DNA from 2 places in the Kitasatospora sp. NPDC029367 genome. Region 2 is predicted to be linked to the other one. Evidence: riboswitches for the same ligand, from Rfam matches in the RefSeq annotation. Region 2 holds a riboswitch; the other holds the start of a gene.
What was found. Region 2 has a riboswitch for magnesium ahead of ACZ4W5_RS30060 (NRAMP family divalent metal transporter). Riboswitches for the same ligand answer to the same signal wherever they lie in the genome.
Positions count from the first base shown of each region.

Region 1: linked by a shared signal. The riboswitch ahead of ACZ4W5_RS25980 (NRAMP family divalent metal transporter) and the one ahead of ACZ4W5_RS30060 (NRAMP family divalent metal transporter) in region 2 are both predicted to bind magnesium.

Region 1 covers NZ_JBVHYH010000054.1:10,911-14,311, forward strand. The annotation lists gene ACZ4W5_RS25975 (winged helix-turn-helix domain-containing protein) at 1-46, opposite strand, end outside; partial or broken gene ACZ4W5_RS25980 (NRAMP family divalent metal transporter) at 128-1,778, opposite strand; M-box (ykoK) riboswitch at 2,099-2,276, opposite strand; gene ACZ4W5_RS25985 (YhgE/Pip domain-containing protein) at 2,449-3,401, shown strand, end outside.
Region 2 covers NZ_JBVHYH010000072.1:10,630-14,030, reverse strand. The annotation lists gene ACZ4W5_RS30060 (NRAMP family divalent metal transporter) at 1-1,547, opposite strand, end outside; M-box (ykoK) riboswitch at 1,914-2,090, opposite strand; gene ACZ4W5_RS30055 (ABC transporter ATP-binding protein) at 2,259-3,038, shown strand; gene ACZ4W5_RS30050 (FtsX-like permease family protein) at 3,035-3,401, shown strand, end outside.

The DNA.
Region 1 (3,401 bases), on a different contig from region 2:
TGTGGTCCGAGAAGATGGCGTCGAGCCTGCGGTAGCGCACGGCCATGGCGGATGCTCCTTCGTCGGGTCGAAGTGAGAGGGGAGAGGAGAGGGGGAGGCGAGGGCCCGGTCAGTGGGGTGGCTCAGGTCAGTGGTTCAGCGCGGTCTGCACGATCTTGACGATCACCATCACCATCGCGACCAGCAGGTAGGCCCGCAGGGCGCCCATGCCGATCTTGCGGACGGTGGACATCACCGGCTTCTCCAGGGTCTCCAGCGGGGGCATCCGCCAGTTCTCCCGGCCGGTGCGGTCGATGGGGTCCTCCTTGGTGCCGCGGCGGCCGGAGAGGAAGGAGTATCCGGCGACCAGGACGCCCGCCACCCCGCAGCCGGCCATGATCCGCAGGATCGCGTCCGAGCTGATCTCCGGCCAGACGACGGCCGCGGTGAGGATCAGCGAGAGGGTGACCAGGACGCCGACCACGGCGGCGGTGAAGGCGTTGGTCCTGGGACCGTTCACCCAGGGGCCGAGCACGGCCTTGTCGTTGCAGAGCAGCAGCAGGAAGACGGTGGCGGAGGGCAGCAGCACCCCGGCCAGCACCTGGACGAACTGGGTCATCAGGCCCTGCAGGTACCCGGTGGACAGCAGGGTGATGGCGGCCGCCGCGATCACCAGGCCCGCGTAGACGCCGTAGAACCCCTTGGCGCCCTTGACCCCGCGGTGCAGGGAGTGCTTGATGCCGAGGACGTCGCCGATGGCGTACGCGGTGGAGAGCGAGACGGCGAAGGCGCCGATGATCGAGGCGTCCAGCAGGGCGATGGCGAACAGCACGCCCGCCAGGTGGCCGGCCTTGTCCTCGATGCCCTTGGCGACGGCACCGGCGTCGGAGAACTGGCCGAAGCCGTCGGTGCCGGCGAAGGCGGCGGCGGTGAAGCCCATCATGGCGGCGGCGCCGATGATCACGATCGCGATGCCGATCCAGAGGTCGGCCTTCTCGTACTTCATGAAGCGCGGGGTGATCCGCTTGTCGATGACGTACGACTGCTGGAAGAACAGCTGCCAGGGGGGCGACGGTGGTGCCGACGATCGAGATGATGACCAGCATGACCGCGGCCAACTCGCCCGCGCCGCCCGGCATCTGCGGTACCACGAAGTCGTGGGCCAGCTGCGAGGTCTTCGGGTGGACCATGAAGTAGATCGGCACCAGCAGCAGCGAGCCGATGCAGAGGGTCACCGCGACCCGCTCGAAGCGCTGGAAGGAGCCGGTGAAGGCCGAGGCGATGATGATCGCCGCCGCCAGCACCACCGAGGCGGCCTTGGGCAGGCCCAGGTAGCCGGCCGCGAGCGTGACGCCGATGAACTCGGTGACCAGGGTGAGGGCGTTGAGCAGGAAGAGGTCGATGACGCTGAACGCGCCCCAGAACCTGCCGAACCGCTCCAGGATCAGCCGGGCGTGGCCGACGCCGGTGACCGCGCCCAGGCGCAGCACCATCTCCTGGTTGACGTAGAGCACGGGCACCAGCATCAGCAGTGTCCACAGCAGCTGGGTGCCGTAGTTCTGGCCGGCCTGGCCGTAGGTGGAGAAGGCGCCCGCGTCGTTGTCGCCGACCATCACGATCAGGCCGGGGCCGACGATCGCCAGCAGGGTCCTGAGTCTCGCCGACAGGCCGTGGCGCGGCGCGTCGTCGTCGAGCCGGATGGTGCCGAGCGCACCCTTGATGTCGCCGACGTGGGCGTCGTCCAGCACGGCCGAACGCGGCTGCGGGACTGTGGAGTTGAGTGTGGCGTTGGTGGTCATGACGTTCCTCCCGTGGACCCCGGGACAGGCGGGGTGATGGGGGCGCGCAGCAGCGAAAGTCCTGCGGGCGGGCACGGCGAAGCCGCGTGCGGGGGTGAGCAGTGCGGACGTGTTGTCGGACGCAGTGCTGACGCACCGTCTGATGTGCGCGCAGGGAAGGTTGTTACCGCATGCCGGAGGTGTACGAGGACAGGCGGGGGCGGGGGCTACTGTGGCCCGGACTACTGCAATCCATGTCTCTCGCCTCCTCCCGGTCGGCGCACCCCGTGGTGCGTGTCATCGACGCGGCAAGGAGTTCGCCGGCGCGCGGAACGGCCACCGGTTCACCCCAACTCGTCAGAGCTTTGGCACTCCACGGCGTGTCCGACCCGCCCGGGCCGGAAGCCACTTCGGATCAACCCTTAGGTCGGGAAGATCTGTCCTAACCCTGGGCGTCTCTCGACGTCGTCGGATCAGTGGCCTGTGTCCGTGAAGAAGCCTCACCGAACGAGGTGCCTTCTTCAAACCTCCAGAAGCATAGACCGGCGAGAGCGCGATACTTGCGTACTTGGTAGAACCTTTACCTTTGGCGAGGCGTGACAGCCGTCCGGGTGACGCGGGTTTGGGCGCGACGTGACGACGGAACGACTTCCCGCCGGATCCGTACCCGCACACGCAGCTGAGGGGTGGCATGGCGACCGCAGGCTCCCAGACCGCAGGACCTCCGGGGGCTCCCCGGCGAGCGAGGGCGCTGGCGCTCGCCCGGCGCCCGAAGCTCTGGCTCTTCCCCGGTGTGCTGTGCGCCCTGGTGGCCGCACTGCTCTCGCTGCTCTACCTGGGCGGCATCGTCAACCCGAGCGGTCACCTGCACCGGCTGCCGATCGCCCTGGTGAACGCCGACCAGGCCCCGCCCCCGCCCGGCCAGCCGGTCAACCTCGGCACCCAGCTGGCCCGCGCCGTGGTGGCCGGGACCCCGGACGACACCGTCCACTGGCGCCAGACCGACGACGCGGGCGCCCGCGACCTGCTCGCCGCCGGCAAGGTCTACGGCGTGCTGCTCGTCCCCGCCGACTTCACCGCCACCGTCACCGCGCTCGCCACCGGCGGGGCCACCCACCGGCCCACCCTCACCGTCCTCACCAACCCCGGCCTGGGCAGCCTCGGCTCCTCGATCGCCGCCCAGATCGCCCAGAACGCCGCCCACCAGGCCTCGGTCGCGGCCGGGCAGCGGCTGCTGGCCGCCGTACCGGCCCAGGGCGGCCCGGGCACCCAGGGCCCGGACACCGGCGCCACCGCTCGGCTGCTGCTCGCCGACCCGTTCGCCGTCACCACCGTGGTCGGCCACCCGATCGGCAGCCACAGCGGCCTCGGGCTGAGCGCCTTCTACTTCACCCTGCTCGCCGTGCTGACCGGCTTCATCGGCGGCAACATCATCCACAACGGCGTCGACACCGCGCTCGGCTACAGCGACAGCGAGATCGGCCCCTGGCACACCCGCCGCCCGACCGTCCCGATCAGCCGCACCCAGACCCTGCTGCTCAAGATGCTGATGACCGCCGGGATCATGCTGGTCACCACCTCCCTGGTGCTGCTCTGCGCGGTCGGGATCCTCGGCATGGACGCCCCGCACCAGGCGCTGCTCTG
Region 2 (3,401 bases):
CAGTCCTCGCGGCCGGTGCGGTCGACGGGGTCCTCCTTGGTGCCGGTACGGCCGGCGGTGAAGAAGTAGCCCGCGACCAGGACCCCGACCATGCCGCAGCTGCCCATGATCCACAGGATCGCGTCCGAGCTGATGCCCGGCCAGACCACCGAGGCGGTCAGGATCAACGAGAGCATCACCAGGACGCCGACCACCGTGGAGGTGAAGGCGTTGGTCCGGGGCCCGTTGGCCCAGGGGCCGAGCACGGCCCGGTCGTTGCAGAGCAGCAGCAGGAAGACGGTGGCGGAGGGCAGCAGCACCCCGGCCAGCACCTGGACGAACTGGGTGATCAGGCCCTGGGTGTAGCCGTTGGACAGCAGGGTGATCGTCGCGGCGACGGCCACCAGTCCGGCGTAGACGGCGTAGAAACCCTTGGCGCCCTTGACCCCGCGGTGCAGGGAGTGCTTGATGCCGAAGACGTCGCCGATGGCGTAGGCGGTGGAGAGCGAGACGGCGAAGGCGCCGATGATCGAGGCGTCCAGCAGGGCGATCGCGAACAGCACGCCCGCCAGGTGGCCGGCCTTGTCCTCGATGCCCTTGGCGACGGCGGCCGTGTCGGAGAACTGGCCGAAGCCGTCGGTGCCGGCGAAGGCCGCCGCCGTGAGGCCGATCAGTGCGGCGGCGCCGATGATCACGATCGCGATGCCGATCCACAGGTCGACCTTCTCGTACTTCATGAAACGCGGGGTGATCCGCTTGTCGATGACGTACGACTGCTGGAAGAACAGCTGCCAGGGGGCGACGGTGGTGCCGACGATCGAGATGATGACCATCATGACGGCCGCGAGCTGGCCGGCGCCGCCGGGCATCTGCGGCGTCACGAAGTCGTGGGCCATCTGCGAGGTCTTCGGGTGGACCATGAAGTAGATCGGGACCAGCAGCAGCGAGCCGACGCAGAGCGTGATGGCGACCCGCTCGAAGCGCCGGAAGGAGCCGGTGAAGGCCGAGGCGATGATGATCGCCGCCGCCAGGACGACGGAGAGGACCTTGGGCAGGCCCAGGTACCCGGCCGCCATGGTGACGCCGATGAACTCGGTGACCAGGGTGAGGGCGTTGAGCAGGAAGAGGTCGATGACGCTGAACGCGCCCCAGAACCTGCCGAACCGCTCCAGGATCAGCCGGGCGTGGCCGACGCCGGTGACCGCGCCCAGGCGCAGCACCATCTCCTGGTTGACGTACAGCACCGGGACGAGCAGGAGCAGCGTCCACAGCAGCTGGGTGCCGTAGTTCTGGCCGGCCTGGCCGTAGGTGGAGAAGGCGCCGGCGTCGTTGTCGCCGACCATCACGATCAGGCCGGGGCCGACGATCGCCAGCAGGGTCTTGAGCCGGGCGGAGAGTCCGTGGCGGGGGGTGGTGTCGTCGAGCCGGATGGTGCCGAGCGCGCCCTTGATGTCGCCGACGTGGGCGTCGTCCAGCACGGCGGACTTGGCGGGCGCGACGGGCGCTGCGGGGGCGGTGGGGACTGTGGCGGCGGTGGGGACCTTCGGGTCCAGCATCACGTTGGTCATGGCGGGGCCTCCCTCCCCCTACCTTGAGGGGGCGTCAGGGGGCACGCAGCGGCAAGCCTCCCTGCGGGCGCACGGCATCCACGGCCGTACGGCGACGCTGAGCGGCGGCGGCCGTGCGGGCACGATGATGCTGACGATGCGTCAGTCGACCTGCGTCCGGGCACGGTTGAGCGCAGGACGAAGCGTCGGGTGAACGCGCAGGGAAGGTTGTTACCGCGTGCCGGAGGTGTTCGAGAGCATGCGGAGGTAGGGGCTACTGTGGCCCGGACTATCGCAGTCCATGTCTCTCGCCTCCTCCCGGTCGGGGGCGCACCGTCTGTGCGCCGCATCACGACACGGCAAGGAGCACACCGGTCTTCGACGACCGGTACACCCCAACTCGTCAGAGCTTTGGCACTCCACGGCGTGTCCAGCCGGATCGGCCGGAAGCCACTTGGGGTCAACCCTTAACTCGGGAAGACCTGTCCTGAACCTGGGCGTCTCTCGACGTCGTCGGGTCAGTGGCCTGTGTCCGTGAAGACGCCTCACCGAACGAGGTGCCTTTTCAAACCTCCCAAAGCATAGACCCGGCACGGCGACCCCGAGTCACCTTTTCGGCTGATCTTCGACAGCTTTGTAGAACCTTGACCAAACCCGTGGCGACTTGCTCATCCCCCACCGGCATATATAGTTCACCGACATATGCAGCTGAACAGCTCACGAGGGGGAACCATGTCCCACATCGATCCGAGCCGACCCGCGCCCGTCCTGCAGCTGGCCGGGGTCTCCCGGGTGCACGGTCGCGGCGCCGCCGAGGTGCACGCCCTGCGCGAGGTCGACCTGACCGTCCACGCCGGCGAGTTCGTCGCCGTGATGGGGCCCTCCGGCTCAGGCAAGTCGACCCTGCTCACCCTGGCCGGCGGGCTGGACCTGCCCAGCGGCGGCGAGGTGCTGGTCGAGGGCGTGACCCTCGGCGGCCTCAGCCGGGGCAAGCTCGCCGACCTGCGGCGGCGCTCCGTCGGCTACGTCTTCCAGGACTACAACCTGATCCCGGCGCTCACCGCCGCCGAGAACATCGCGCTGCCGCGCGAACTCGACGGCGTCTCCGGACGCACCGCCCGCCGGGAGGCCCTCGCCGCCCTGGAGGAACTGGGCATCGGCGAGCTGGCCGACCGCTTCCCCGACGACATGTCCGGCGGTCAGCAGCAGCGCGTCGCCATCGCCCGCGCCCTGATCGGCGAACGCCGCCTCGTCCTCGCCGACGAACCCACGGGGGCGCTCGACTCCGCCACCGGCGACGCCGTGCTCGCCGTGCTGCGCGCCCGCTGCGACGCCGGGGCGGCCGCCATGATGGTCACCCACGAGGCCTCGCACGCCAGTTGGGCCGACCGGGTGGTCCACCTGCGGGACGGTGCGGTCGCCTCGGAGAGCGTCGGACGCCGCTCCGGCAGCTGCCAGGCCGCCGTCCACCGCTCCCACTCCTTCGACTCCTTCGGCGAGGTGGCCCGATGAGGTTCGGAGCGTGGAAGCTCGCGCTGCGGATCGCCCGGCGCGACGCCCTGCGGGCCAAGGGGCGCAGCGCCCTGATCGTGGCCATGATCGCGCTGCCCGTGCTCGGCGTCACCGGCGCCGACGTGGTCCACCGCAGCGGCCAACTGTCCCCCGCCGAGCGGGTCGAGCGGGTGGTGGGCGGCGCCGACGCGCTGGTCACCGCGGTCAGCCCGGGCCAGACCGTCGAACAGGCCCCGATCGCCGAGGACGGCGCGTTCGCCGTCCAGCCGCGGCCCGGGCAACAGCCCACGCCCGAGCAGCTCAAGGGCGCGAGCACCGACCCGACCGCCCTGGTCGGCTCGCTGCTGCCGCCCGGCAGCGCGC